2 regions of the Microbacterium sp. GW821-FHT01D02 genome follow, and region 2 is predicted to be linked to the other one. Evidence: riboswitches for the same ligand, from Rfam matches in the RefSeq annotation. Region 2 holds a riboswitch; the other holds the start of a gene.
The links. Region 2 has a riboswitch for thiamine pyrophosphate ahead of AC07VM_RS05465 (ECF transporter S component). Riboswitches for the same ligand answer to the same signal wherever they lie in the genome.

Region 1: it holds a riboswitch for thiamine pyrophosphate, as region 2 does, so the genes downstream of both, thiM (hydroxyethylthiazole kinase) here and AC07VM_RS05465 (ECF transporter S component) in region 2, are expected to answer to the same signal.

The regions. Positions count from the first base shown of each region.
Region 1 is NZ_JBWKXB010000001.1:10,826-26,113, forward strand. Features, by position in the region: gene AC07VM_RS00055 (acetylornithine transaminase) at 1-198, opposite strand, end outside; gene argB (acetylglutamate kinase) at 195-1,112, opposite strand; gene argJ (bifunctional glutamate N-acetyltransferase/amino-acid acetyltransferase ArgJ) at 1,109-2,266, opposite strand; gene argC (N-acetyl-gamma-glutamyl-phosphate reductase) at 2,283-3,335, opposite strand; gene AC07VM_RS00075 (bifunctional hydroxymethylpyrimidine kinase/phosphomethylpyrimidine kinase) at 3,575-5,725, opposite strand; gene thiM (hydroxyethylthiazole kinase) at 5,722-6,570, opposite strand; TPP riboswitch at 6,561-6,655, opposite strand; gene AC07VM_RS00085 (NAD-dependent epimerase/dehydratase family protein) at 6,662-7,666, opposite strand; gene AC07VM_RS00090 (DUF402 domain-containing protein) at 7,713-8,441, opposite strand; gene pheT (phenylalanine--tRNA ligase subunit beta) at 8,508-11,018, opposite strand; gene pheS (phenylalanine--tRNA ligase subunit alpha) at 11,018-12,058, opposite strand; gene AC07VM_RS00105 (amino acid ABC transporter permease) at 12,101-13,012, opposite strand; gene AC07VM_RS00110 (amino acid ABC transporter permease) at 13,009-13,656, opposite strand; gene AC07VM_RS00115 (glutamate ABC transporter substrate-binding protein) at 13,737-14,651, opposite strand; gene AC07VM_RS00120 (amino acid ABC transporter ATP-binding protein) at 14,719-15,288, opposite strand, start outside.
Region 2 is NZ_JBWKXB010000001.1:1,100,105-1,115,392, forward strand. Features, by position in the region: gene rlmN (dual-specificity RNA methyltransferase RlmN) at 1-368, opposite strand, end outside; gene AC07VM_RS05415 (ribosomal protein L7/L12) at 441-1,025, shown strand; gene AC07VM_RS05420 (bifunctional 4-hydroxy-2-oxoglutarate aldolase/2-dehydro-3-deoxy-phosphogluconate aldolase) at 1,100-1,738, shown strand; gene AC07VM_RS05425 (ankyrin repeat domain-containing protein) at 1,777-2,472, shown strand; gene AC07VM_RS05430 (sulfite exporter TauE/SafE family protein) at 2,469-3,218, shown strand; gene AC07VM_RS05435 (SDR family oxidoreductase) at 3,300-4,130, opposite strand; gene AC07VM_RS05440 (SDR family NAD(P)-dependent oxidoreductase) at 4,177-4,935, opposite strand; gene AC07VM_RS05445 (phosphotransferase) at 5,139-5,864, shown strand; gene AC07VM_RS05450 (CHY zinc finger protein) at 5,867-6,220, shown strand; gene AC07VM_RS05455 (energy-coupling factor transporter transmembrane component T family protein) at 6,242-7,033, opposite strand; gene AC07VM_RS05460 (ABC transporter ATP-binding protein) at 7,030-8,487, opposite strand; gene AC07VM_RS05465 (ECF transporter S component) at 8,487-9,131, opposite strand; TPP riboswitch at 9,122-9,233, opposite strand; gene AC07VM_RS05470 (D-alanyl-D-alanine carboxypeptidase family protein) at 9,316-11,118, shown strand; gene AC07VM_RS05475 (ABC transporter ATP-binding protein) at 11,278-13,545, opposite strand; gene AC07VM_RS05480 (ABC transporter ATP-binding protein) at 13,542-15,269, opposite strand.

The sequences.
Region 1 (15,288 bases), 1.1 Mb from region 2:
CGCCTGCGTCGACACGGCTTCGACGAAGGCCGGGTGCGCATGGCCGAGCGAGGTGACCGCGATGCCGGCGAGGAAGTCGAGGTGGCGTCGGCCGTCGGCGTCCCACAGGTACGAGCCCTCACCGCGGACCAGCAGCGCGAGCCGCTCCCCCGCGTTGAGCACGAGATCGCGTGCCGCATCGTCCTGCCAGACGGTCATCCCGTCACCTCCGACTTTCCCAGGACCACTTCGGTCCCGATTCCCTTGCTGGTGAACAGTTCGACGAGCACCGAGTGCGGCACCCGTCCGTCGATGATGGCCGCCGCGTCGACGCCGCCCTCGACCGCGTCCAGGCACGCGCGCATCTTCGGGATCATCCCCGACTCGAGCTTCGGCAGCATCTCGATGAGGGCTTCCGACGTCAGGTGCGACACGAGCGAATCGCGGTTCGGCCAGTCGGCGTAGAGCCCCGGCACATCAGTGAGGATCACGAGCTTGCGGGCCTTGAGCGCCACCGCGAGAGCCGCGGCCGCGGCATCCGCGTTGACGTTGAGGGACTGACCGGGGTGGTCGAGGTCGGGCGCGATGCTCGAGACCACGGGGATGCGGCCGGCCGCGAGGTGGTCGAGCACCGGGGTCGGGTCGACCTCGACGACATCGCCGACGCGACCGAGATCGACCTCTTCGCCGTCGATCACGACGCCGCGGCGGCGGCCGCCGAAGAGCCCGGCGTCCTCCCCGCTGAGGCCGGTCGCGATCGGACCGTGCGAGTTGATCTTGGAGACGAGCTGCGGGTTCACCTGCCCGGTGAGCACCATGCGCACGACGCTGATCGCCTCGGTGTTCGTGACCCGGTATCCGCCCTTGAACTCGCTGGGGATCTCGAGCCGCTGCAGCATGTTCGAGATCTGCGGGCCGCCGCCGTGCACGACGACCGGCAGCACCCCGACGTAGCGGAGGTACGCGATGTCCTGCGCGAAGGCGTCCTGCAGCTCCTCCGACACCATGGCGTTGCCGCCGTACTTGATCACGACGATCTGGTCGCGGAACTTCTTGAGCCACGGCAGCGACTCGATGAGCGTGGTGGCCTTCTGCGCGGCGACCTCGGCCGGAGTGTCCTGGATGTCGGTCATGAGGCGTAGGCGCTGTTCTCGTGCACGTAGTCGTGGGTGAGATCGTTCGTGAGGACGGTCGCGGTGGCGTCACCCGTCTTCAGGTCGATCACGAGGTGCGTGGCGCGCGGGGTCAGGTCGACCTCCTCGCGCGGACGGTCGGGGCCGCCCTCGGTGCACACGCGGACGCCGTTCATCCAGACGTCCACGTCGTAGGGGTCGAACTGCGCGCTCGTGGTGCCGATCGCGGCGAGCACGCGGCCCCAGTTCGGGTCGTTGCCGAAGATCGCGGCCTTGAAGAGGTTGTTGCGGGCCACGGACCGGCCCACCTCGACGGCATCCTGCTCGGAGACCGCGTGCTGCACCTCGATCGTGATGTCGTGGCTCGCGCCCTCGGCATCCCCCTGCAGCTTGACCGCGAGCTCCTGGCAGAGGTCCATCAGGGCGGCGGCGAAGTCGTCGAGGTCGGGCACGACCCCGGAGGCCCCGTTGGCGAGGAGCGTGACCTGGTCGTTCGTCGACATGCAGCCGTCCGAATCGAGCCGGTCGAAGGTCTTCCCCGTCGCCCGGCGCAGCACCTCGTCGGCCTGGAGCGGCTCGAGGACGGCATCGGTCGTGATGACCACGAGCATCGTGGCGAGGCCGGGCGCCAGCATGCCGGCGCCCTTCGCCATGCCGCCGATCGTCCAGCCGTCGCGGCTGATCACGGCGGTCTTCGCGACCGTGTCGGTGGTCATGATGGCCTGTGCGGCGAGCTCCCCGCCGTCGGCGCTGAGCTCGGCGATCGCCTGCTCGGTGCCGGCGAGCACCCGAGCGCGGAAGGTCTCGTCGCCGGTGCCGATGAGGCCCGTGGAGCAGATCAGCACGTCGCCGGCGCTGACGCCGAGGAGCTCGGCCGCCTTCTCGGCCGTCTGGTGCGTGGTCTGGAACCCGAAGGACCCGGTGAAGCAGTTCGCTCCACCGGAGTTGAGCACGACGGCCTCGACCACACGGTCGGCGACGGCCTGCTGCGACCAGATGATCGGGTTCGCCTTGGCGCGGTTGCTCGTGAAGACGGCCGCTCCGACCTTGCGCGGTCCGCGGTTGACGACGACGGCGACATCGGGCTTGCCGGTGGACTTGAGCCCCACGGCCACGCCGGCCGCCTCGAATCCTGCGGGGGCGGTGACGCTCATTGCGTTGCCTCGACGATCATGGTGCGACTCCGTTGACTGAGAGGGCGCGGGACTCGGGAAGACCCAGCGCGATGTTCATGGATTGGACGGCAGCGCCGGCGGTGCCCTTGACGAGGTTGTCGACCGCGGCGACGACGGTCACGCGGTTCGCGGCGCGATCGATCGCGAGACCGATCAGCGCGGTGTTGGCGCCGAGCACGTCGGCGGTGCGCGGGAAGCGTCCCTCCGGCAGCAGCTGGACGAAGGTCTCCTCGCCGTATGCGCTCTGCCAGGCGTCGCGGATCTGCGCGTCCGTCACGCCCTCGACGATCGGCGCGGTCGAGGTGGCGAGGATGCCCCGCGACATCGGGACCAGCACCGGCGTGAAGGAGATGCGGATCCCGTCGGCGTCGGCCCCGGAGGCCGCGGCGAGCGCCTGGCGGATCTCGGGGATGTGCCGATGCGTGCCGCCGACCGCGTAGGGGTTCGCGGTACCGAGGATCTCGCTGCCGAGGAGGTTCGTCTTGAGGCTCTTTCCCGCGCCCGAGGGGCCGACCGCCAGCACCGAGACGATGTCGGACGGGTCGATCACGCCGGCGGCGACACCGGGAGCGAGACTGAGGCTCACCGTCGACGCGTTGCAGCCCGGGGCCGCGATGCGCGTCGCCCCGCGCAGGTGCTCGCGCTGCTTGACCCCGTCGACCAGGAGCTCGGGGACGCCGTAGGTCCACGCCTCGTGGAAGGTTCCGCCGTAGAACGCGTCCCAGGCCGACGCCGAGGTGAGCCGGTGATCGGCCCCCGCGTCGATCACCAGCGGAGCGTCGCCGAGAGCGTCGGTGTACTGCCCCGACTGGCCGTGCGGGAGGGCGAGGAACACGATGTCGTGGCCGGAGAGGATCTCGGGCGTCGTGTCCTGCAGGGTGAGGTGCGCCAGCGAGCGGAGGTGCGGCTGATGGTCGACGAGAGGCTGTCCGGCGTTCGAGTGCGCCGTCACGGTGCGGATCTCGATGTCGGGGTGATCGGCCAGGAGGCGGAGGATCTCGCCGCCTGCGTAGCCGGATGCGCCGGAGACGGCGACGGAATACGTCATGCTTCTACCTTAACGGTCGGGCCCACGAGGAAATCGGGACCGGGGACGGGGCCGGAGGCGGCGACACCGGCACTCGACCGCCGTGCGTGCACAGGCAGGAGGGCGGGGTCGCCTACAGTCGGCGGCCGCGGCGTCGGCGCACAGCGATGACGCTCGGAGCGAGCGTCGAAGAAGCGGTGGCGGCCGAAGGCATGTCGCGACAGTAGCGCGGCCTCGGCAGCCACCGCAAATCCGACGCGTCATCCGCGGTCGCGCGACTCCAGCGGTGCCGCGAAGAACGCCAGCTCGTGCGCGCTGGACACCGCGAACGCGCGGTGCATCCGTGCGCGCGTCTCGGCATCCGCTCGGCTCGCGGCTTCCGTGGCGTGGGCGATCGCGGTCCGGGTCGCCTCCTCGAAGGACGGATCGGCGTAGGTCGCGAGCCACGAGGCGTACGGATGCCGCGGATCGCGGGCATCCTCCCCGAACTCCCCCGCGTGCAGGCGTCGCCCGAGGTCGGTGTAGAGCCAGAAGCACGGGAGGACGGCGGCGACGATCTCCGCGTAGTCACCGCCGAAGGCGACCGAGCGCAGATGGTCGAGGTAGGCGGTGGTCGCCAGTCCCGGCTCCGTCGCGAAGGTCGCCGCGCTGACGCCCTGCGCCGGCGTCAACCACGACGCGTGCAGTTCGAGCTCCCCGACGATCGAGCCGTGTGCGGACTCGGCCCAGAAGGCCTGCTCGTCGGATGTCGGGGCGAGGCGCGCGGCCTCCGCGAGGACGCGGGCGTATTCGCGGAGGTACAGCGCGTCCTGCGCCAGGTACGACAGGAACGGCTCCCGCTCCAGCGAGCCGTCGGCGAGGCCCCGGATGAACGGCAGATCGTCGATCCCCGCCCGGATGCCGGCGATGCCCTCCCACCACTCCGCCGCGATGTCGGCGGCCTCGGGTCGGGCAGCCGCTCCCCCGCGCTCCCAGAGCCCGGCGAAGTGGCTGATCGGGCCGTTGCCCTGCCCCACGCGGAGTCCGGCCCCCGCACGGATCGATTCGCGGAGCCAGGTGCGGGCGGCGCGCACGGCGGCACGCGGCTCCTCGCCCCGGGCGAGCAGGGTCGCGAGCGCCGACGAGAGCGAGCAGCCGGTCCCGTGCGTGTTCGCCGTGGCGATGCGGGCCCCCGGGAACTCCTGGCGCAGTCCCCGACGCGCGTCGACCAGTGCGTCCGGCGCCTCGTCGCCCGGGAGGTGGCCGCCCTTGACGAGCACGGCCGCGCCGATCTCGGCGGAGAGCTCCTCCGCGGCGGCGAGGGCGTCGGCCCAGTCGGCGATCTCGCGATCGGAGAGCACCGCGAGTTCGGCGAGGTTCGGGGTGATCAGGTTCGCGCGCCCGAGCAGGTCCCGCAGCGCCCGCTCCGCGTCCGGCGCCAGCAGCCGGTCGCCCGACGTGGCGACCATCACGGGGTCCAGCACCACGATCGGCGGGCGGACCTTTTCGAGCCAGTCCCCCACCGTGCGGATCACCTCCGCATCGGCCAGCATCCCGATCTTCACGGCGTCGACGGCGATGTCGTCCGACACCGCATCGAGCTGCGCACGGAGGAAGGCCGTCGGGGGCACGTGCACGTCGCGCACACCGCGGGTGTTCTGCGCCGTCAGCGCGGTGAGCACGGCCATGCCGTAGCCCCCGTTCGCCGCGATGGACTTGAGGTCGGCCTGGATGCCGGCGCCGCCCGAGGGGTCGCTGCCGGCGATGCTGAGCACGCGCGGCACGGACCCCGCGAGCCAACGGCGTCGGAACGCCTCCGCTGCCGCCGAGGGATCCTCGACCGCGCACAGCGCCGAGACCACGGCGAGTCCGGCCGCGCCGGCCGCGTGCAGGGCCTCGGTGTCGTCGATGCCGACCCCGCCGATGGCCACGCACGGGACGGGACTGCTCGCGACGAAGGCGGCGAACCCGTCCACGCCGAGCGGCGCCGGGTGGTCCGGCTTCGTGGCGGTCGGACGGATCACCCCGACGCCCAGATAGTCGACGGTGCCGTGGGGCAGCGCGCGGACCGCCTCGAGGTGTGCCGGAGTGTTCGCGGTCAGACCGATCAGCGCGTCCGGCCCGAGCGCCTCCCTGGCGCGGAGCACGGACTCGTCGCCCTGTCCGAGGTGCACCCCGTCGACGCGCGCACCGCGCTCGCGGGCGACCAGTGCGGCCTCCAGGCGGTCGTTCACGACGAGCAGCGCCCGCCCGTCGATCGCCTGCGACAGGGCGACCAGCTGCTCGACGGTCTCGGCGTCGGTCGCGGCCTTGTCGCGCAGCTGCACGATGCGCACCCCGCCGTCGACGGCCCGGCGGACGGTCTCGACGACGCCGCGCTCTCCGCAGAGCGCGGCGTCCGTGACGAGATAGAGCGAGAGGTCGGCGATCACCGCACGTCCTCCTCGACACGCGCGCCGGCGAGGACGTCGTCCCCGGTCACCGCGGCGAGCGCATCCAGCAGGGCGACGGCGAAGCTGCCCGGTCCGCGGGAGTCCTCCGCCGCTCGCTCGGCCGCGATCGTGTACACGAGGCTCGCGGCCGCGACGGTCGAGAGCGCATCGTGCCCCGTGTCCCTGGCGGCCCCGAGGAAGGCGGCCATCACGGCGCCGAGTGCGCAGCCGCCGCCCGTGACGCGGGTCAGCAGCTCATGCCCGTTCGCGATGCGGAGGACCCGCTCACCGTCGGTGATGAGGTCGACCGGCCCGGACACGGCGACGATGGCGCCGACGCGTCGCGCGAGAACGCCGGCGGCATCGGCCGCGGCATCCGTGCTGTCGGTGGCATCCACTCCACGGCCGCCGGCGCTGAGACCGGCGAGGGCGAGGATCTCGGACGCGTTGCCGCGGATCGCGGTCGGGCGCAGCTCGACCAGCCGGTGGGCCAGGGCCGTGCGGACCGGCAGCACGCCGATGGCGACCGGGTCGAGCACCCAGGGGGTGCCGGATGCGGTCGCACCCGCGACCGCCTCCAGGGTCGCCGTCCGCTGCTCGGGCGTGGGGGTGCCCAGGTTGACCAGCAGCCCGGAGGCGACGCCGGCGAACATCTCGGCCTCGCCGACGATGTCGACCATGGCGGGGGCGGCTCCCAGGGCCAGCAGCACGTTGGCGGTGAATCCGGTCACGACGGCGTTGGTGATGCAGTGCGTCAGCGGAGGCGCCTGTCGCAGCACCCCCAGCAGCGTCGCGGCCGAGCCGGCGAGGTCGATGGTGGAATCAGGACGCAGAAGATCGCTCAATGCGACATCCCTTCGCTAGTACGAACTAGATCAGGTTCGACGGGTCTGTTCTCAGCCGCGGTTCGCGGCACCCCGTGTCACTGCTCAGAGTCTAGCGATGGGCCTGGAATGACGAGCGATCGGCCTGGGGCGTCTCCCGATCGGCCAGGAGGGCCAGCTCCTCCGCCCGCGTGAGGCCGGCCCGACGGTCGCGGTCGACCCCGCGCTCCCGCTCGTCCGCCACGATGCGCTCGACAGTCTCGGCGAGGGGGCGGAGTCGACCCCCGCTCTCGCGGAAGGCGTCGTTCGAGCGGGTCATGAACCCGGTCATCCCGGCGGGCAGCCACAGCGGCAGCGAGCGTGGACCTGCCCAGTACTCGACCCCGTGGTCGACGAGCCACTCCTCCTCGGCGACCACCCCGTCGCCGGTGTGCCCGGAGGCAGCACGGACCGTCTGCAGCACGTCGGCGAGGGGATGCCGGTCGCCGATCGCGTTGACCGCCCCGCTGCGCGTCGCCTGCACGACGTAGGCGGCGAGGTCGTCGACATCGACGACCTGCGTGCTCCGACCGTCCAGCGGGGGCAGCAGTACCGGACCGTCACCGGCTCGGGAGAAAGCCGCGCCCCAGTAGCCGAAGCGGTCGCTGGGGTCTCCGTCGCCCACGATGAGCCCCGGGCGCACGAGGAGGGCGCGCTCACCGAGCGTGGCCACGGCATCCTCCGCCGCGACCTTCTGCGCCCCGTACTCGTACGCGTCACCGGGACGCGCGGCCGGATGCCGGGGCGCGGACTCGTCCGCACCGACGGTCACGTCGTCCGCGTACACGGACAGGGATGAGACGTACGTCCACCGCGCGGCGCGGTCGCCGAGGGCATCGACCGCAGCGGCGACCTGCGTCGCCTGCGAGGAGATGTCGACGACGTGGTCCCACTCCCGGCGGGCGAGCTCGGCGTACACGTCCGGATCCTCCCGGTCGCCGCGCACGAGCACCGCTCCGTCCGGCGCGGGGCGCGTCCCGCGGGCGAGGCACGTCACCGCCGCGCCGGCATCCCGCCAGCGCCGCGCGATGCGCCCCGAGAGCCAGCCTGTTCCGCCGAGGATCAACACGTCCGTCATGCGTCCCATGTCACCAGCATCCGGAGCCGCACGGAAGTCCTTCCGCTCAGAGCAGACCGACGTCCTGCCCGAGTCGATCGAGGCCGTCGAGCACCGGAGTCGTCCACGACGGGTCGGGCCGCCACCCGCGCCACTCGTCGTCGAACGGCCAGTCCCCGGCCCGGAACGAGGCGATCGCGGCGTCGGCGTGCCGCTCGACCTGCGCGGCCTGTTCGGCGCTGAGCCGCCCCTGGTCGATGGCAGCGGCGAGCTCGTCCTCGTCCTTCAGATGGATGCCGCCGTCGGGGTCGATCTCGACGTCGAGGATGTGATCGGACGAGTAGGTCTCCTGATCGGTGCGCAGGTGCGCGTTCTCGAGGTTCACGTACCACCCCGCGAACTCCCAGACCGGGCCGGTGGTGTCGCTCCAGAAGAGCCAGACCGACCACGGCAGGCCCGCCGGCGCGATGCGCAGCACACCGTTGCCCCACCACTCCTCGACGATGCGCGTGCGCGCCTCGAGCCAGCGGCGAGCGAGCGGCACCGAACGCACCCGCTGTCCGTCCGGCGCCCCCTGCGACTCCTGCAGCGTCCCGGGGGCGAGCCACGCCACGAGCCCGCGCTCGTCGTCGCGGACCACCCGCATGGGAGAGATCGTGGACGGCTCCCCCGGCTGCCAGCCCGGCTTCCGGTAGTGCCAGTCGATCTGCGCACCGGGCGCGAGGAACGGTCCCTCTCCCAGCGGTCGCGCGTCATCCGGGACGGCGGCCGGGGTGCTCTGGGGGAGGATGCTCATCCCGCCACGCTACTCCGGCACCGCCCCGGATCATCCGAGGTGCGACACGGTTCGTCCGCGTCCGACTCAGTCGCGCAGCGCCGCCCCGAACCGCTCCGCAGCGACCTCGACACCGGCGAGCTTGGCCTCGGTGGCCTCGGCCGCCGTGAGCGTGCGGTCATCGGCGCGGAAGCGCAGCGCGAAGGTCAGGCTCTTCGACCCCTCCGGCACACCCTCGCCCCGGTAGTCGTCCACGAGACGCACCGATTCGAGCAGTGCTCCGGCGCCCTCCGCGAGGGCCGCCTGCACATCGGCTGCGGCGACATCCGCCGGCAGCGTGAGCGAGACGTCCTGCGTCGCGGCCGGGAACGTCGACAGCGATGCGGCGACGACGCGTCCGCTCGCCAGGGTCAGGATGCGATCGAGGTCGAGCTCGAGCACGGTCGCGCGACCGGGAAGATCGGCGTCCTCCGCCACGGCGGGGTGCAGCTCGCCGACGTAGCCGACCTCTTCCCCCGCGACCAGGAGCGATCCGGTGCGGCCCGGGTGCAGGGCGGCGCGCTCGGCCTGCACGACGTCGATGTCGACGCCCGCTGCTGCCGCGATCACCCGAACGGCGTCCAACGCCTCGACGAGCCCTGCCGCCTCGGCCGGGCGGCCGGGCTGACGCGGGGAGACATGGCCCGTGAGCAGAGCCGCGATGTGGCGGTGCTGCGGCGGGATCGAGGCGTTCAGCGCGGCGAGCGTCTCATCGGAGGGGCGCACGCCCAGCGGCGGCACCTCCTCCGTGCCGTACTCGACGCCCGGCTCGGGCACGAACACGGCACCGGTCTCGAAGATCGCCAGGTCCGTGAGGCCGCGCGAGATGTTGCGGTGCGCGGTCTGCAGCAGTCCGGGGATGAGCGAGCGCCGCAGGAAGGGCGCCTGACCGTCGAGCGGGTTCGCCAGACGGATGCTCGGCAGGTGCTCGCCCGACGCCGACCCGTGCAGGTCGTTCTGCGCCTCGGTGGTGAACGGGAACGCCGGCGTCTCGACGAGACCGGCGGCGGCCAGGGCATCGGCCACGCGGCGACGGCCCTGCTGGTGCGCGGTGAGACCACGTCCGGACGGCGGCGTCGGCAGGACTGCGGGGATGCGGTCGAGCCCGTGGATGCGGGCGACCTCCTCGGCGAGCGTCCACTTGTCCGTGAGGTCGGGACGCCAGGTGGGCGGGATCACGGTCCACCCGGAGCCGTCCTCCGCCGCGGTGACGTCCGCGCCGATCGTGGTCAGCGCACCGGTGATCTCGTCGTCGGTGTAGTCGACGCCGATGAGCCCCTGCACGAAGCCGGCGGGCAGCTCGACGTCGGCGACGAACACCTCGGCGAACAGCGCGCCGCCCTCTTCGGTGAGCGTGCCACCGGCGAGCTCGACCATGAGGTCGGCCACGCGGCGGGCCGCCACGAACGGGATGAGCGGGTCGACACCGCGCTCGAAGCGCTTGGAGGCCTCACTGGGCAGCTTGTGCCGTCGCGCCGAGCGGGCGATGGTGATGGGGTCGAAGTTCGCGGCCTCGATGAGCACGTTCCGCGTGGTGTCGCTCATCTCGGTCGTGCCGCCGCCCATGACGCCGGCGAGGCCGATCGGACCGGACTCGTCCGTGATGAGGAGGTCTTCCTCGTGCAGCGCGCGCTCGACGCCGTCGAGCGTCGTCATCTTCTCGCCCGGGTGCGCACGGCGGACGGTGATCCCGCCGGTGAGCTTGTCGAGGTCGTAGCCGTGCAGCGGCTGGCCGAGCTCGAGCATCACGTAGTTGGTGATGTCGATCAGCACGCCCAGCGAGCGCATGCCCGCGAGGCTGAGCCGCGCGATCATCCACGGCGGGGTGGGACGCGAGGGGTCGACGCCGCGCACGACACGCGTGACGAACTCGCTCGCGCCGACGCGGCCGCGCACGGGGGCGACGTCGTCGACCACGGTCGTGTGCCCGCTGCCCGGCTGCAGCTCGGCGAAGTCGCGCTCCGCGGGGTCGCGGAAGCTCGCACCGGTCGCGTGCGAGTACTCGCGGGCGACGCCGCGCAGCGAGAAGGCGTAGCCGCGGTCGGGCGTGACGTTGATCTCCACCGCCACGTCGTCGAGACCCAGGAGGGCGATCGCGTCGGTGCCGACGGGCGCGTCGATGCCGAGGTCGGACAGCACGACGATGCCGTTGTGCTCATCGCCCAGGCCCAGCTCGCGCGCCGACGCGATCATGCCGTCGGAGACGTGACCGTAGGTCTTGCGGGCGGCGATCGGGAACGGACCGGGCAGCACCGCGCCGGGCAGGGTCACGACGACCTTGTCCCCCACGGTGAAGTTGTGCGCACCGCAGACGATGCCGCGGACACCGCCGTTCGCCTCGCCCACATCGACCTGGCACCAGTTGATGGTCTTGCCGTTGGACTGCGGCTCGGGCTCGAGCGAGACGACCTGACCGACGACCACGGGACCCGTGATGTCGAAGCGGTGCACGTCCTCCTCTTCGAAGCCCACGGTCACCAGCGCGCCGAGGACGTCCTCGGGCGTGGCATCCGCTGCCAGATCGACGTACTCACGCAGCCACGAAAGCGGGACGCGCATCACACCACCATCCCGTACTGCTCGCTGAATCGGACATCGCCCTCGGCCATGTCGCGCATGTCCTGGACGTCGCTGCGGAACATCAGGCCCCGCTCGATGCCCATGCCGAACGCGAAGCCGCTGTACACCTCCGGGTCGATCCCGGCCGCGCGCAGCACGTTCGGGTTGACCATGCCGCAGCCGCCCCACTCGATCCAGCGCGCGCCGCCCTTGAAGGTCGGGTGCCACAGGTCGAGCTCGGCGGACGGCTCGGTGAAGGGGAAGTAGTTGGTGCGGAAGCGCGTCTTGGCCTCAGGGCCGAAGAGCTGCTTCGCGAAGTGGTCGAGCGTGCCCTTGAGGTGCGCCATCGTGATGCCCTTGTCGATGACGAGACCCTCGAACTGCGTGAACACCGGCAGGTGCGTGGCGTCGAACTCGTCGGTGCGGTACACACGGCCGGGGCACAGCACGTAGATCGGCACCTCGCGGTCGAGCATCGAGCGCACCTGGACGGGGCTCGTGTGCGTGCGCATCACCAGGTGGCGCGAGGGCGGGTCGACGTAGAACGTGTCCTGCTCCTGGCGGGCGGGGTGGTCGACGTCGAAGTTCAGGGCGTCGAAGTTGAACCACTCGTGCTCGAGCTCCGGTCCCTCCGCGATCTCCCAGCCCATGCCGACGAAGATGTCGCAGACCTGGTCCTGGAGGAGCGTGAGCGGGTGCCGGGCGCCGACGCGCGTGCGCGAGGGCACGGCGGTGATGTCGACCCGCTCGGCCTCGAGCCGCGCGGCGACCTCCGCGGCGGCCAGCTCGGCCTCCTTGGCGGCGAGCGCCTGCGTCACCTGCCCGCGTCCCTGACCCACGAGCTTGCCGAACGCGGCCTTGTTCTCGGGGGCGACCTGTCGCATCGAGGCGTTCAGGACCGCGAGCGGCGATCCGTCGGCGACATGGGCGGCACGGGCCGCTTTCAGCTCGGCGGTGTCGGTGGCTGCGGCGATCGCCGCGAGGGCGTCGGCGACAGCGGCTTCGACCGCTTCCGGGGTGATTTCAGGAGACTCTGACACGAGAATCGAGTCTACCGGGGGCGCGTGGGTCCCTTTGGCGGATCAGCGCGGTGCTCCACCACCGGCACCGCCGTCGTTCTGCAGCACGATCAGCGAGGTGTTCGTCTCGCCGCCGTGCTGACGGGGGTCCGGCACCGCGGGTCCTGCCTTCGGCGAGCGCTTGGCCCGACGCTGCAGGCGGTAGGCGATGTAGGAGAGGAGGAGACACACGGCCACGTACATCGATCCGCCGATGATCGCGGCGGGGATCAGCGGGGAGCCGTAGGGCGCCTGGTTGCCGATCTGATTGATGACGTAGAGGAGCTCCTTGTACGTGATGATGAACCCGAGCGCGGTGTCCTTCAGCGCCACGACGAGCTGCGCGATGATCACCGGCATCATGGCCCGCACGGCCTGCGGGATCAGGATGAAGTACATCACTCCGGTCTTACGGAGTCCGATCGCGTAGCCGGCTTCCTGCTGTCCGCGAGGAAGCGATTCGATGCCGGCACGCAGCACCTCGGCCAGCACCGAGCCGTTGTAGACGATCAGCGCGATCACGACAGCCCAGTACGGCGGCATCTTCACGCCGATCACGGGAAGGCCGTAGTACAGCAGCATCATGAGGATCAGCACGGGCACCGCTCGCAGCACCTCGATGATCCACCGGACCGGCTCACGCACCCAGGCGTGCTCCGAGAGGCGCCCGATGCCGAGGACGAAGCCGAGGACGATGGACCCGACGCCGGCGACCGCGAACGCGGCCAGCGTGGCCAGCAGCCCTTCGCCGAAACGGACCCAGACGGCGGAGAACGTGAAGATGTTCCACTTCTCGGCAGAGAACTGTCCGGTGGCGAACAGCCTCCACACGACCCAGCCGAGCACGGCGAGGACGACCAGGACCGTCACGGCTCCGATGAGCCGGTTGCGGACGATGGCACGGGGGCCGGGGACGTCGAAAAGGACGGAACTCATCGCGCGATCCTCCACTTGTTCTCGAGAACGCGCTGCACCCAGGCGAGCAGCAGCACCAGCACCACGAAGACGACCATCACCCAGAGCAGCACGACCAGAGCGTTCTCACCCTGCTCGCTCAGTGCCGCCCGGATGGTGCCGAGGTTGGCGACGGAGAAGCCCGCAGCCACCGTGGTGTTCTTCATGAGGGCGATGAGGACGCTCATCATGGGCGGGACGACGGAGCGCGTCGCCTGCGGCAGCACGACGTAGCGCATGACCTGTCCGAAGTTCAGGCCGATCGCTCGCGCAGCCTCGGCCTGGCCGACCGGCACCGTGTTGATGCCGGCCCGCAGCGCCTCGGCGACGTAGGTCGCGGTGTAGATGCCGAGAGCGGCCACTGCCAGAGGCAGGGGGTTCACCCGCTCCCCCAGCAGGATCGGGAGGCAGAACGCGAAGAAGAACATGACGAGGGTCAGCGGGGTGTTGCGGATCCAGTTCACATAGATGCCGCCGACCGCGCGAGCGATCGGAACCGGGGACACCCGCGCCGCCCCCACGATCAGCCCGAGGACCAGGGCGATGATCCCGCCGCCCAGGAACAGCAGGATGGTTCCCCACAGTGCTTGACCCCAGAGGTCGAGGTGGTCGGTGATGACGCCCACTGGTGCTCCTGTCGATTCGTGTTCTGGCGGTGACCCCGCGGGTGGATGGGGCGGCCGATGGTGTCGGCCGCCCCATCCGATCAACCGATCGGGTCGACCTCGGGCTGCGTCGCCTTGACGCCGGAGGCGCCGAGGTTGTTGTCGAAGATCTGCTGCCAGATGTCTCCGCCGTCGGTCAGCTGCGTGTTGAAGTACTCGGCGAGCGCGTCATCGCCCTTGGCGAGACCGATGCCGTAGCGCTCCTCGCTGAACGGCTCTCCGACGACCTTCAGCTTCTCGGGGTCCTGTGCCGCGTAGCCGATGAGGATCGCCTCGTCGGTGGTGACGGCATCGACCTGCCCGTTCTTGAGGTCCTCGACGCACTTCGAGTAGGTGTCGTACTCCTTGGTCTTCACCTCGGGGTAGTTCTCCTTGATGTTCTGGATCGGCGTGGAGCCGGTCGCCGAGCACACCGTCGTCGACGCGTCCAGGTCGTCCACGCTCTTGATGTCGCTGTCGGCGCCGACGAGGAGGCCCTGCCCGGTGACGAAGTACGGGCCGGCGAAGGAGATCTGCTCCTTGCGCTTGTCCGTGATCGAGTAGGTGCCGACGTAGTAGTCGATGTCGCCGTTCACGATCGCCTGCTCGCGGTTCGCCGAGGCGATCGCCTGGAACTCGATCTTCTCCGGGTCGACCCCGAGCGAGGCCGCCATCCAGCGGGCGATGTCCACGTCGAAGCCGGTGCGGTCGCCGGTGACCGGGTCGAGGTAGCCGAGACCGGGCTGGTCTTCCTTCACGCCGACCTTGATCGTGCCGGAGGACGAGATCCGATCGAACGTCGGGCTCCCGTCGATGCTGACATCCTCGAGGACGGTCCACGGCGTGCTGGAGGTCTCCCCCTCGCCGCCGTCTTCCGGGGCTCCCGAGCTCGACGGCGTGCCGCTGTTGCAGGCCGTGAGCGCGAGCAGTGCCACCGCTGCGATTCCGATGCCTGCCAGTGTCCGTGTGCGTCGCATGTGCGTCTCCTTCGTGTGCTGTGTGTGCAGGGTCTGTGTGGTCGGGTGCGTCAGTGTGGTCGGTGCGTCAGTGGGTGAGGAGCTTCGAGAGGAAGTCCTTGGCTCGGTCGCTCTTCGGGTGCGTGAAGAACTCCTCCGGAGTCGCCTCCTCCACGATCCGTCCGTCGGCCATGAAGACGACCCGGTCGGCGGCCTTCCGAGCGAAGCCCATCTCGTGGGTGACGACGATCATGGTCATGCCCTCTTGCGCGAGACCGACCATGACGTCGAGGACCTCGTTGATCATCTCGGGGTCCAGGGCGCTGGTCGGCTCGTCGAAGAGCATCACCTTGGGCTGCATGGCGAGAGCACGGGCGATCGCGACGCGCTGCTGCTGCCCGCCGGAGAGCTGCGCCGGGAGCTTCGACGCCTGCTGCGCCACACCGACGCGTTCGAGCAGGGTCATCGCCTCCTTCTCGGCATCGGCCTTCTTGAGGCCCCGCACCTTGATCGGGCCGAGCGTCACGTTCTCGAGGATCGTCAGGTGGGCAAACAGGTTGAAGGACTGGAACACCATGCCGACGTCCGCGCGCAGGTGGGCGAGCCCCTTCCCCTCCGCCGGGAGCTCCTTGCCGTCGATGCGGATCGTGCCGCTGGT
Region 2 (15,288 bases):
CCGGCGACCAGCTGCTCCCGGGTGTCGGCCGGAAGATCGGTCATCTGCTCGGGGTCGGACGTGTAGTGGCGGAAGTAGTGCGTCGACAGCTGCTTCGCACGGAAGCCGGGCAGCCCGAGCTCCTTGACCTTCTCGATGCGCTCGGCCGGGGTGAGGTCGGCCAGGTGCACCGGCGGCTTGCCGCGCTTCGGGCTCGCGAACTGCAGCAGCGGACGCCCCTCGGCATCCTTCTGCTGGGTCCATCCCTCGGTCTTCGGGCGCACCTGCGCGGTGCGGGTCTCACGGACCTTGCCCGGGGCCGGACGACCCTGCGGGGCGGACGCGGATGCTGCGGGGCGCGTCTCGCGCGTGCGGGGAGTCTCGGTCATACCCTCCAGGGTACGCGGTACCGGATGGGAAGCCCCTGGGGCGGGCGACACCGCTCCCGTAGACTCCCCCTCATGATGGACGCATGGGAGACGATCCCCTGGCTCTTCCTGGGGTTCTTCCTCGTCATCGGCGGTGTCGTCATCGGCGGCATCTGGATCATCGTGGTCGCCATGCGCAAGACGCGGCCGAAGCTGCCGGAGCCGCAGGTCTTCACACCGACGACCGCGACGTCGCACTCCGCGGCCGCCTCCTCCGCGACCACGACCGTGTCGGGCCTGACGGGCGATGTTGTCGCCGAGATCGACCGGCTCGTCGCGGCCGACCAGAAGATCCATGCCATCAAGCTGTACCGCGACCGCTCCGGCGTCAGCCTGAAGGAGGCCAAGGATCGCATCGACCACTGGTCGGTCAGCACCACGGCGCCGCACCTCGCCGCGGTCTCGAACGCCACCGCCGTGCACTCCTCGATCACCCCGGCCACCCCCACCGTCTCGGCGGTCCGGGCGTCGCTCCCGGCGGCCGTGGCATCCGACATCGACAGGCTGGTCGCGGCCGGCTCGAACATCGCGGCCATCAAGGCGCTCCGCGAGCACACCGGACTGGGACTCAAGGAATCGAAGACCCTGATCGACGGCTGGGCACCGCACCGCAGCTGACCCGTCACGGACGACGCGCGGCGACGCACCCTGCGCGGGGGAGAATGGGAGCGTCCCTCACTCCAAGGAGCCTCATGACCGACCGTCTCGACACCGCCCGCGCCACCGGCATCCTCGCCGTCCTCCGCGCCCCGTCCCCCGAGCTGGCGCTCGAGGCCTCCGAGGCCATCATCCGCGGTGGGGTCACCGGCATCGAGGTCACCTTCTCCACCCCCGACGCCCCTGCGGTGATCCGTGAGCTCATCGCCCGCCACGGCGACGCCGCGTACATCGGCGCCGGGACCGTGACGACAGCGGAGCAGGCCGCCCAGGCCGCCGAGGCGGGCGCGCAGTTCCTCGTCAGCCCCGGCACGCTCCCCCACCTGACCCGCACGATGCTCGACACCGGACGCGTCGTGATGACCGGAGCGATGACCCCCACCGAGGTGATGGGCGCACTCGAACTCGGCGTCGACGTCGTGAAGATCTTCCCGGCATCGCTCGGCGGCCCGTCCTACCTCGGCGCACTGCGCGGCCCGTTCCCCGACGCCCCGCTGATGCCCACCGGCGGCGTGAGCCCCGACAACCTGGCCGCCTGGTTCGCGGCCGGCGCGGTCGCGGTCGGCGCCGGCGGAGACCTGGCGAACGGCGCGTCGATCAAGGCCGCCGACTGGGCCGACATCGAGCAGCGCGCCGCGCGGTTCGCCGCGGCGCTGGCCGCCACGCGGGGCTGAGGGCGCGCGCTTCCAGCCTCGTTTGGTATACCAGACGCATGCGTGTGCGACGGATGACGATCATCGCCGCCCTCGCGGCCACCCTGCTGACCGCGTCGGGCTGCGCCGCGGAAGCGCATCCGTCACCGCCGACACAGGAGACCGCCATGACCGACGCCACGCACGACCTGCTCACCGCCGCCGCTGCCGGGGAAGCCGACGCCGTGCGGGCGGCCCTCGACGCGGGAGCGGACATCGAGGCGCGCGGCTCCGAGGGGATGACGGCCCTGGTCGCCGCGACCAAGGCGAACCATGTCGATGCCGCGCGGATCCTGATCGAGGCGGGCGCCGACGTGAACGCGAAGGACGACATCCAGGATTCGGCATACCTGTACGCGGGCGCTCGCGGACACGACGAGATCCTCGTGCTCACCCTCGAGCACGGCGCCGACTTGAAGAGCACCAACCGCTTCGGGGGCACGGCCCTGATCCCCGCGTCCGAACGCGGACTGCTGGCGACCGTCGAGATCCTCCTCGAGGCCGGCGTCGACCCGAACCACGTCAACAACCTGAACTGGACGGCGCTGCACGAGGCGATCGTGCTCGGAGACGGCTCCCCCCGCTACGTGGACGTGGTGCGCGCGCTCCTCGACGGCGGTGCGGACGCCGGCATCCCGGACGGCGACGGCGTGCTCCCGGTCGACCTCGCCGCGAGCCGTGGCTACGACGCGATCGTCTCCGAGCTCCAACGGTGATCGCCCTCGATCCGTGGGCGTGGACGGCCCTGGCCGTGGCCGCGGTGATCATCGGCGTCTCGAAGACCGCGCTGCCCGGCGGCAGCATCCTCGCCATCGCGCTGTTCGCGGCCGTCCTGCCCGCCCGCACCTCGACCGCTGCGACGCTGCTGCTGCTCATGGTGGGCGACCTCTTCGCGCTGACCGCCTACCGCCGTCACGCCCACTGGCCGACGCTGCTGCGCCTCGCCCCCGCGGTCATCGCGGGTCTGCTCGTCGGGTTCGCCTTCCTCGCGCTCGCGGGCGACGGGGTGGTCCGCCGCGCGATCGGCGTGATCCTGCTGCTGATGATCGCCGTGACGCTGTGGCGCCGCTGGCGGCAGAGCAGGGCGGACACCGTCGCCCCGCCTTCCAGCGGCATCCTGCTCGCGGGCGCGTACGGCACGCTCGGCGGCTTCACCACGATGGTCGCCAACGCGGGCGGGCCCGTGATGTCGATGTACTTCCTCGCCACCCGCACCCCGGTGCAGGTGTTCCTGGGCACATCCGCGTGGTTCTTCGCCATCATCAACGTGATCAAGGTGCCGTTCCTCGCGGGCCTCGGTCTGTTCGAGGCGCCCGTGCTGCTGATGGATGCCGTGCTGGCACCGCTCGTGGTGATCGGCGCCCTCCTCGGGCTGCGGGTCGCGCGCCGGATGAATCAGCGCGTGTTCGACCGCATCGTGATCGCCCTCACGATCGTCGGCGCGGTCTACCTGCTGATCTGACCCTGCCCGGCCCGCTCTGCCGCGAGCGGATGCTCTCCGTTTCGGCCTCGTCCTCCCGCGCGCGGTCGAGTGCCGGCGGGCTCAGTCGAGGAAGATGTCCGGGAAGAGCGCGCTGTCGGGGGTGCCGGGGATCGCCGCGTAGCCGGAGAAATCGGTCACGCCGTCGGCCTCGAGCACATCCTCCACGATGAGCGTCTGGCCGGTGTACGACGCGGCCGGCTTGAGCAGCACGGCGTACGCGGCATCCGCGTAGATGTCGGGCGTGCGGCTCGCGGCCATGACCTTGTCGCCGCCGAGGAGGTTCTGCACCGCCGCCGTCGCGATCGTGGTGCGGGGCCACAGCGTGTTGGCCGCGATCCCGTCACGGGCGAACTCCGCGGCGAGGCCGAGCGTCGCCATGGTCATGCCGAACTTCGCGAGCGTGTAGCCGGTGTGCGCGCCGAGCCACTTCGGCGTCGGGTTCAGGGGCGGCGAGAGGGAGAGGATGTGCGGGTTCTCGGCGTCCTTGAGGATCGGCACCGCCGCGCGCGACAGCATGAACGTGCCGCGCACGTTCACGTCCTGCATCAGGTCGTACTTCTTGGCGTTCAGGTCGAGCGAGCGGGAGAGGTCGATCACGCTGGCGTTGTTGATCACGATGTCGATGCCGCCGAACTCGCCCTGGGTCTTCATGACCGCTTCGGTGATGTCGTCGTCATCGCGCACGTCGCCGACGATCGGCAGGGCCTGCCCGCCGGCCGCGCGGATCTGCTCGGCCGCGGTGTGGATCGTGCCCTCGAGCTTCGGATGCGGGGTGTCGGTCTTCGCGAGCATCGCGATGTTCGCACCGTCGGCGGCGGCACGCAGCGCGATCGCGAGGCCGATGCCGCGGCTGCCGCCCGACATCAGGATGGTCTTGCCTGCAAGGGACATGGGTTCTCCTGGGTTCTGATCGCGAAGGGGGAAAGCGGCCGCGGGGTCAGCGCGGTGCCATGCGGATGGCTCCGTCGAGGCGGATGGTCTCGCCGTTGAGGTAGCCGTTCTCGACGATCTGCTGCACGAGGGCGGCGTACTCGTCGGGACGGCCGAGGCGCGACGGGAAGGGGACCTGCTGGCCGAGCGAGTCCTGCGCGGCCTGCGGGAGCCCCATCAGCATCGGGGTCTCCATGATGCCGGGGGCGATCGTGCAGACGCGGATGCCGTGGCGTGCGAGCTCGCGCGCCACGGGGAGCGTCATGGCGTGGACGCCGCCCTTGGAAGCCGAGTACGCGGGCTGGCCGATCTGCCCGTCGAACGCCGCGACGCTCGCGGTGTTGACGATGACGCCGCGCTCCTCGTCGTGCAGCTCGTTCTGGGCGATCACGGCGGAGGCCTGCGAGATGACGTTGAACGTGCCGACGAGGTTGATGCGGACCACGCGCTCGAAGTCGGCGAGCACCGCGGGGTTGCCCTCGCGGTCGAGCACCTTGGCCGGCGGCGCGATGCCGGCGCAGTTCACGACGACGCGCAGCGGGGCCGCGGACTGCGCGGCTGCGACCGCCGCACGCACCTCGTCGGCGCTGGTGACGTCGGCGGCGACGAAGAGGCCGCCGAGCTCGTCCGCGAGCTCCGCCCCCTTCGACGAGGCGAGGTCGATGATCGTGACGTGCGCGCCCGCGGCGACGAGTCGGCGCGCGGTCGCCAGGCCGAGCCCCGAGGCTCCGCCTGTGATGAGGGCACCCTGTCCGCTGATCTGCATCTGATGTTCTCCTTCGAACGTCGTCGTGCGACTGAGTTTCAGCCTACGTGGTTCCTGGTTCCACCACGAACCTCTGATGCGGTCGGTCCCGACGCACCGATCGGATGCTGCCGACGACCGGGGACCGCGTCGAGAGCGAGCCTACGACACCGTCTCGACGATCCGCTCTCGATGGCTCCGCGCCCGTCGGGCAGGATGGAGACGTGAGCATCCCCTCCGCATCCGTCGAGGTCCCGCCGCGCGTCCTCACCCTCGCCCGCGGTGCCACGCTGACCCCGGTCTGGCGCAACGGCCTCGGCGGTCTGACGTTCCGCACCGACGACAGCCGCTACATCAAGTGGGGTCCGCTGGACGACGAGGCGAACATGCGCGACGAGGCGGAGCGCCTGCGGTGGGCGCGCGCCTGGATCGCGGTCCCCGAGGTGATCGAGCAGGGGCAGGATGACGCGCATGAATGGCTCGTCACCGTCGCGATCGATGCGAGTAGTGCCGTGGGTCCGCGCTGGGCCGACGAGGCGGAGAAGGCCGTGCGCGCGGTCGGCGAAGGGCTCCGCGCCCTGCACGACGCCCTGCCCGTCGCCGACTGCCCCTGGGAGTGGAGCACGGACGGGCGGATCGCGGGCGCGGCGGCGCGCGGCATCGTCGTTCCGGATGACCTGATCCCGGCGCCGCCGATCGACCGGCTGGTGGTGTGCCACGGGGACGCCTGCATGCCGAACACCCTGCTGGACGCCGCCGGCCGGCCCGTCGCCTTCGTCGATCTCGCCGCCCTCGGCACGGCCGACCGCTGGGCGGACATCGCCGTCGCATCGATGAGCACCGAGTGGAACTTCGGGCCCGGCTGGGAGGACACGCTCATCGCGGCCTACGGGATCGAGCCCGACCGTCAGCGCCTGGAGTACTACCGCCGACTCTGGAACGAGACGTGAGCATGACCCCGCCGCCCCTCGACCGCCCCGCCGTGCTCGGCGCCGTCGTCGACGACATGACCCGGTGCGTGCACTACCGCGGCCCGACCGACATCATCGCGATCCGCTTCGCCTGCTGCGGCGACTACTACCCCTGCCACCGCTGTCACGAGGAGGCGGCGGGACATCCGGCGGAGCAGTGGGCACCAGAGCAGCACGACACCGCGGCGATCCTGTGCGGTGCGTGCGGGCACGAGCTCACGATCGCCGAGTACTTCGCGGTGACGGCGTGCCCGCGATGCGCGGCCCCGTTCAACGAGCGGTGCGCCCTGCACCGGGATCTCTACTTCCGGACGGAGCCCCTCGCCGGCCCCTGACCGATCCGACAGGGACGGCGGTCAGGCGCTCGGCCCGAGGATGAAGTTCCACGCCCCGGTGGCCACGGCTGCGGCGATCGCGATGCCGGAGATCGCCGCGCCGACGGCCAGCAGCGTCCACTCGGCCGCGCCGAACCGCGACTCGCGTGCCCAGGTGCGACGCCCGGGGGCACCGAAGCCCCGCGCCTCCATGGCGGTGGCGAGCTTCGCGCCGCGGCGGATGGAGAGCACGAGCAGCGCGAAGGCCATGCCGAGGAAGCGCCGGATGCGTCCGCGATCGGCCACGCCCCTGGCACGCCGCGCGAGCTCCAGCGCACGCCAGTCGTCGAGGAAGAGCCCCACCATGCGCAGCCCCGCGAGGGCGCCGAGCACGAACCTCGCCGGCAGCCGCAGGACCTGCCCCAGCCCGTCGGCCAGGTCGGTCGGATCCACCGTGATGAACAACACCACCGAGGGCAGCGCGATCGCGAGCACGCGCAGCATGGTGGCGAGCGCGAGAGCAAGCGACCCCTCGCTGATGCGCAGCACGAACCAGTCGACGTACACGACCCCGCTCGTCTCGCCGTAGAGCGCGATGGTCAGTCCGGTGAGCGGTGCGGCGAGCCAGACCGGCCAGGTCCGCACCCAGAACTCGCGCCAGCCGATGCCGGCGAACAGGAACAGCACGAACTCCAGCAGCAGCGCCACGGACGCCGACACCGGATCCAGCGTCAGGATCAGCGGCACCGCGATCAGGGCGCTCACGCCGAGCTTGGCCACCGGATTGATCGCGGCGATGGCACCGGTGCGCGCACGTGTGTCGAGCACGGTCATGCCGCACCCCCGAGTTCGAACCGCTCGGCCCGCAGCGCCCGCGCGACGTCGATGTCGTGGGTGATGGTCACGATCGCGGACCCCTCGTCGCGGAGGGCCGCGAGCATCGCGACGAGCTCGGCCCAGGTGCGGGCGTCCTGCCCGAACGTGGGCTCGTCCAGCACCAGCACGCGCGGCCTGGTCGCGATCGCGGCGGCGACCGTGAGCCGGCGCTTCTCACCCCCGGAGAGCGTGTACGGGTTGGCGGCGGCGAGGTGGTCGAGGCGCAGTCGTGCGAGAAGCTCGTCGCTGCGGACGGCGATCTCCTCCTCGGTCATGCCGAGCGCGCGCGGGCCGACGGCCAGCTCGTCGCGGACGGTCTTGGCGAGCAGCTGGTGCTCGGGCTCCTGGAAGACCATGCCGATGCGCGTCAGCAGGTCTTTCGACGCCCAGCGGATCGGCGACGCGTCGGCGCCGTCCGCCAGCCGAGCGGATGCCGTCAGCGCTCCGCCGGCGGGCGGGAGGAGGCCGGCGAGGGTCAGCCCGAGCGTGGACTTGCCCGCTCCGTTCGGCCCCGTGATCGCGAGCACCTGCCCGGCGTGCACGTCGAGGTCGATGCCGGTGGCGACCGGACGTCCCTTGACGCGGGCGACGGCCAGGCCGCGCGCCGAGAGCAGGGCGTCCCCGGGGGCCGACCGCGGAGGAGGGGGCGTGGCCGGCGCATGCCCGGGCACCCAGACACCGTCCGCGGCGAGTCGCGCCCCCTGCGCACCGAGGACCTCTGCGGGCGCTCCGTCGGCGATCACTCCTCCTGCCCCGATCACGATCACACGGGTGATGAGCGGCAGCCAGACCTCGAGTCGGTGCTCCACGACGATGAGCGTCGCCGGCCGCGCCTGCAGCATCCGCTCCACCGCGTCGCGGACCTCGATCACCCCGGCGGGATCGAGGTTCGCGGTCGGCTCGTCGAGCAGGACGAGTCCCGGACGCATCGCCAGCATCCCGGCGAGCGCCAGCCGCTGCTTCTGGCCGCCGGACAGCGCCTTGGTCGGGTGGTCGAGCGGCACATCGAGCCCGACCGCCTCCAACGCCGACTCCACGCGCGGCCAGATCTCCTCCCGGGGCACGCCGAGGTTCTCGCAGCCGAACGCCACGTCATCCCCTGCACGCGCCAGGATGACCTGCGAGTCGGGGTCCTGCAGCACGAGCCCGGCACGGCCGCGGGTCGCGACGGCGGGAGCACCGTCGACGAGCAGGTCGCCGGTGCTCTCGCCCTCCTCCTCGCCGCCGAGCACGCCCGCGAGGCCGTGCAGCAGGGTGGACTTGCCGGCACCGGACGCGCCGAGCACCAGCACGCGCTCCCCCGGCTCGATGCGGAAGGAGACGTCGCGCAGCGCCCAGGCGAGACGACTCGCGTGCCTCCACCCCCAGCCGCGTGCCTCGACGGCGGCGGGAACGGCCCCGTCCGCCGCCATCAGACGCGGACGCGCGCCTCGCGCCCGGAGCCGAACCGGTCGAGGGCTCCGGTCGCGGCGATGCCTCGCGCCAGCACCCAGGACAGGGCTCCGGCGATGACGGCTCCGGAGATGACCGTGCTGATCAGGTAGATGGTCGTGAAGGCGGGACCGGAGCCGGCGTACCAGAGCACGAGGTTGTTGATCCCGCCGGCGAGGGCGGCGCCCGCGCCCGCGAGGATCGCCACGGGCAGCGACCAGCGACGGTAGAAGAAGAGCAGGAAGATCAGTTCGGCGCCGAGGCCCTGCACGAGGCCGGCCTCGAGCGTGAGGAACCCACCCCACTGGTTGCCGATGAGCGCGGAGACGACGGCCGCGAGCAGCTCGACGTAGATCGCCGCGCCGGCCTTGCGGATGATGAGCCCGCCGAGCACGCCGGCGAAGAGCCACGGACCGTCGAGGAGACCCTGGACGCCGGGGAGCAGCGGCTCCAGCAGCGCCTTCGGCCCGAGGTAGCCGACGTTCCAGGCGAGGAAGATCAGGCCGGCGGCGACGCCGATGACGCTGGCGACGACGATGTCGACGATGCGCCAGCGTAGGAAGCTCCTGGCCGGGGCAGGTGCCTGCGTCTTCGCGGATGCGGACGTGGATGTGGACGTGCTCATCTGAACTCCTCCCTGCGCTGGCATGACCCAGATCAGGTTCGACGGTCGAAGCGCGATTCGCTCCCTCTCAGCCCGGCTCGCCGGACTCCCGTGGTTGTGCTGACGATCCTACCCGCTGGCGACACCCCGCGCCCCCGGGGGCTCCGCGCCGCGGAACGCTCCAGGGATTCGGTACCGTAAGCGAGTGACCGCAACAGATCCCGCCGACGAGGCGACGGGCGTCGTCAGCGACGACAGCTCTCCGGCCGGTGTCCCCTCCGGCCCCGACGAGAGCCTCCCGGTCGCACCGGATGCCGCGGACCCCGCTCACAGCAGCACCTCGTTCGCGGCCGATCGGCTGTTCGCGGGCGACGCGCTGCCGCCCGATGCCTCCGTCGCTCCCGCGATCCCCGTCGACGCGGCCGTGCTCGATGCCCTGTTCACCGGGGACAAGGGGGCCGGCTCCGAGCCCGTCCTCTCGCCCGAGCCCGTCCTCTCCCCCGAACCGGGCCTCACGCCCGAGCCGGCGGTCCCGACCGACTCCACGCCTCCGCTGACCAAGCCGCCGTTCGTCCCCTCGGGGCGCCGCACCCGGGAGCCCTCTCCCGAGGATGCGGATGCGCTGGCGGATGCGACCGCCCCGCAGTGGGCGGATGAGGAGACCACCGCGACCGCGCTGACCTGGGTCGATGCCGCGGAGGTCGCCGCGCACTCCCCGCTCGCGACCCTCGACGAGACGGCCGAGGTCGAGAAGGGCGGCGGCCTCCTGCGCGGCGCACAGCTGCGACCGGCGATCCTCCGTCCGGGGATCCTGGTGCCGCTGGCCACCCTCGTCGGCCTCGTCGCCGCATACGCCGGCACGACGCTGCTCTGGCCGCTGCACGAGGTCCCTCCGACCGTGGAGTCCGTCGCGTTCGAGCCCGTCGCCGCGCCCGCGGCCGCCGTCACGTGGCCCACCTCAGGCAGCGGAGCGGTCGGCATCGCGGGCATGAGCACCAGCGCATCCGGCACCGCTCCGGTGAGCATCGCGAGCATCACCAAGGTCGTCAGCGCCCTGATGGTGCTCGACCGGATGCCCCTCGCGCCCGGCGAGCAGGGACGCGAGTTCTCCTTCACCTACTGGGACAGCGTCAAGTACTGGGACTACCGGCGCAGCGACCAGTCCGCCCTCGACGTCCCCGTCGACGGCGTGCTGACCGAGTACCAGATGCTGCAGGGCACCCTTCTGGGCTCGGCGAACAACTACATCGACCGCCTGGCCTCCGAGATCTGGGGCTCCGACGAGGAGTTCGCACGCGCCGCCGAGGTCTGGCTGCGCGAGCGCGGCCTCAGCGGCATCACGGTGGTGACGCCGTCCGGCTTCGACGAGCGCAACGTCGCCACGCCCGCCGCCCTGATCGCCCTCGGCGAAAAGGCGATGCAGAACCCCGTGTTCGCGGAGATCGTCGGCACGAAATCAGTCGACCTTCCCGGCGCGGGCACCGTCGTGAACACCAACGGCATGCTCGCCGACCCGGGCGTCGTCGGCATCAAGACCGGCACGCTCGTCGGCTGGAACCTCCTCACCGCGAAGGACGTCACGATCGGCGACACGACGGTGAAGCTGTACGCCGCCGCGCTGAACCAGGCGGACGACAAGGCGCGCCTGGCCCTCACCCGTTCCCTGTTCGCTCAGGCCGAGGCGGAGCTGGAGGCGCAGGCACCGGCCGTCCCCCAGGGCACGGTCGTCGGCCGGGTCACCACGCTGTGGGGCGAGAAGGTCGACGTCGTCGCCGACGCCGACGCCGACGTGGTCCTGTGGAACGGCGCTCTCCCCACGTCGACCGTCGCCTTCGATCTCGGGGACGAGCGCGACCAGGACGGCACGGTCGGCACGCTGACCACGGTCGGCCCGATCAACACGACCTCGACGCCGCTGGTCCTGGCGGAAGACGTGGCCGACCCGAGCCCGTGGTGGCGGCTGACCCACCCGCTGGAGCTCCTCGGCATCACGACCGAGAAGCCCTGACCGCTTCACCGACGCCTGGCGCTGCCACCGACGCGTGGCACTACCACCGACGCGTGGCACTACCCCGACGCGTGGCACTACCGCCGCCGCAGCAGCACTGCCGCCGCAGCACGACGCCCCACCCCGGATGACCGGAGTGGGGCGTCGGCGTCTCGCTGATCAGGCGCGGGGGCCGGAGCCGTCCGCTCCGTCCTCGAGCAGCGACTGAGCGGCGGCGGTCTCGGCAGCCGGGACGTTCGCCCCGACCGAGGCTCCGGCCACCGCGGCTGCCGACTCGGACAGCGCGCTCTCGCCCGCGCCCGCCTCGCCGGTCACGACCACGGGCGTGGAACCGGTGAGCGCGTCCTCGGCGTCGATGTCGGTCGCCGCCTGCTCGAACTGCGACTGGTACAGCCGCCAGTAGGCGCCCTGCGCGGCGATGAGGTCGTCGTGCGTGCCCTTCTCCACGATGTCGCCGTGCTCCATCACGAGGATGAGGTCAGCGTCGCGGATGGTCGACAGGCGGTGCGCGATCACGAACGACGTGCGTCCCTCGCGGAGCGCGGCCATCGCGTGCTGCAGCAGCAGCTCGGTGCGGGTGTCGACCGCCGACGTGGCCTCATCGAGGATGAGGATCGACGGCTGCGCGACGAACGCCCGGGCGATGGTGATGAGCTGACGCTCACCCGCCGACACGTTCGCGGCATCCTCGTCGAGCACCGTGTCGTAACCCTCGGGGAGGGCGTGCACGAAGCGGTCGACGTAGGTCGCCTTGGCGGCGGCGAGAACCTCTTCATCGGTCGCGGTGGAGCGACCGTAGCGGATGTTCTCGCGGATGCTGCCGGCGAACAGCCACGGGTCCTGGAGCACCATGCCGGTGCGGGATCGCAGCTCGTCGCGGGTCACCTCGGCGATGTCCTGACCGTCGAGCATGATCCGTCCGCCGCTGAGCTCGTAGAAACGCATGATCAGGTTGACCAGCGTCGTCTTGCCCGCGCCGGTCGGACCGACGATCGCGACCGTCTGACCCGGCTCCACCCGGAACGACAGGTCCCGGATGAGCGGACGATCCGGCGTGTACGAGAACGCGACGTTCTCGAACTCGATGACGCCCTTGCCCTCCACGAGCTCGGGAGCATCGGCGTCGTCGGCCTCCTGCTCATCCGCGTCGAGCAGCTGGAACACCCGCTCGGCGGATGCCGTGCCGGACTGCACGACGGCGGCCATGCCACCCAGCTCGGACAGCGGCTGCGTGAACTGCTGCGAGTACTGGATGAACGCCTGCACGTCACCGAGACGGAGCTGGCCGTTCGCGACCATCAGACCACCGAGCACCGCGATGCCCACGTAGCTGAGGTTTCCGACGAACATCATGGCGGGCATGATGATGCCGGACAGGAACTGCGCCTTGAAGCTCGCCTGGAACAGCTCCTCGTTCTCGGCCTGGAACTTGTCCAGCGCGTCCTTCTCACGTCCGAAGACCTTCACCAGCGCGTGGCCGGAGAACGCCTCCTCGACGCGGGCGTTCAGTCGGCCGACCTTGCGCCACTGCGTGCCGAACGCCTTCTGCGAGCGGGGTCCGATCACGCCGAAGATGATGCCCATCAGCGGCAGGGTGACGAGGGCGACGAGCGCGAGCTGCCAGGAGATCGAGAACATCATCACGAGCACGCCGATCACGGTGAGCACCGAGGTTAGTGCACCGGAGAGCGACTGCTGCATCGTCTGCGTGATGTTGTCGATGTCGTTCGTGACGCGTGAGATCAGCTCACCGCGCTGCACCTTGTCGAAGTACGCGAGCGGCAGGCGGTTGATCTTCGCCTCGACCGATTCGCGCAGTCGCCACATGGTGCGCACCATGATCACGTTGATGACGTAGCCCTGGATCCACGTGAGGAACGCCGCCGCCACGTAGATCCCGAGGACCGCGGCGATGACCAGCCGCAGCGCGTCGAAGTCGACGCCCTGGCCGACGGTGAAGTCGCCGAGCGCGCCGACCTGGTTCGCGTAGTCGTCCTGGCCACGCGCGCGCAGCGCCTCGATGACGGTGTCCTGCGGCGTGCCGGCCGGGAAGCCGGGGAGGCCGTCGGTCGACTGACCGAGCTGGATCGAGATGAACCCCTTGTAGACGAGGTTCGTCGCCTCGGCGAGCACCTTGGGCGCCGCGACCGTGAGGACCACGCCGATGGCGCCGAGGATCGACACGAAGACGAACCAGAGGGCCGACGGCTTCAGCAGTCCGATCATGCGCGCGAAGCTCGGACCGAAGTTGTCGGCCTTGCCCGGTGCCACGCTGTCCCAGTCGCCGGAGTTCTGACGGGCCTGCTCCGCGAGCTCGGCCTCGTACTTCTCCTCGGCGGTCAGCTCGACCTCGGCCACTGCTGCTCCTGCCTTGCCACGGCCACGGCCACGCTTGATCTTGCCCTGTTCGTTGCTCTGCTCGCTCATGCGTCCACCCCCAGCTGCGATTCGACGATCTCGCGGTAGGTGTCGCTCGTCTCGAGCAACTCCTCGTGCGTGCCGACGCCGACCATCGTGCCGCCGTCGAGGACGACGATGCGGTCGGCATCCGTGATGGTCGAGATGCGCTGCGCGACCACGATCTTCGTCACGTGCGGCAGCTCCCGCCACAGTGCCTGGCGCAGACGGGCGTCCGTCGTCAGGTCGAGGGCCGAGAACGAGTCGTCGAAGACGAGGATCTTCGGCTGGTGCACGATCGCACGGGCGATGGCGAGACGCTGGCGCTGACCGCCGGACACGTTCGTGCCGCCCTGGGCGATGCGGGAGTCGAGGCCGTCCGGCATCTCCTCGACGAAGTCGCGACCCTGCGCGATGTCGAGCGCGTGCCAGAGCTCCTCGTCGGTGGCGTCTTCACGGCCGTAGCGCAGGTTCGACGCGACGGTGCCGGTGAAGAGGAACGGGCGCTGCGGCACGAGGCCGATGCTGTCCCACAGCGACTCGACGTCGGCCTCGCGCACATCGGTGCCGCCGACGTGCACGGAGCCGCCGGAGACGTCGAAGAGGCGCGGGATGAGCGAGATGAGCGTGGTCTTGCCCGATCCGGTGGATCCGACGATCGCGACCGTCTCACCCGGCTGTGCGCCGAAGCTGATGCCGGTGAGCACCGGGGAGTCGGCTCCGGGGTAGGTGAACTCGACGTCGTCGAGCGCCACGGATCCGGGGACCGGGAACTCGGTGACGCCGTTCTCGGGCCGCACCAGGGTGGACTCGGAGTCGAGCACCTCGCCGATGCGCTCGGCCGAGACCGCGGCGCGCGGGATCATCATCGCCATGAAGCTCGCCATGATGACGCCGCCCATGATCTGGCCGATGTACTGCATGAAGGCGAAGAGCGTGCCGACCTGCACCGAGCCGTTGTTGACCTCGATGCCGCCGAACCAGATCACGGAGACGACCGTGACGTTGAGGATGAGCATGAACAGCGGGAACAGCAGCACGAACAGCGAGCCGACCTTGCGACCGACGACCATGATGTCGGTGTTGGCGCCGCGGAAGCGCTCCTCCTCGATGCGCTCGCGCACGAAAGCGCGCACGACGCGGACGCCGGTGAGCTGCTCGCGCATGATGCGGTTCACGTTGTCGAGCTTGCCCTGGTAGCTGCGGAACAGCGGCACCATGCGCCCGATCACGAGTGCGGCGAGGATCAGCAGCAGCGGCACCGACACCGCGATCAGCCAGCTGAGGGTCACCTCGGTTCGCACGGCGAAGATGATGCCGCCGATGGCGAGCAGCGGCGCGGTGACGAGCATGGTGGCGCCCATCATCGCGAGCATCTGCACCTGCTGCACGTCGTTGGTGTTGCGGGTGATGAGCGAGCCGGCGCCGAATTGCGACACCTCACGCTCGGAGAAGCCGCTGACCTTGCCGAACACATCGGCGCGGATGTCGCGGCCTGCGCCCATCGCGGCGCGCGCAGCGAAGTAGGTCGCGGTGACCGAGGCGATGATCTGCCCCAGCGACACCGCCAGCATGAACAGGCCGGTGCCCCAGATGTAGCCGGTGTCACCGCGCGCGATGCCGTTGTTGATGATGTCGGCGTTGAGGCTCGGGAGATAGAGAGTACCGGCGACGCTGGCGAGCTGGAAGACCAGCACGGCGAGCAGCAGCCATCGATATCGAGACAGATAGCGGACGAGGATTTTTCCCAGCACAGGCGGACTTTCTAGGAAG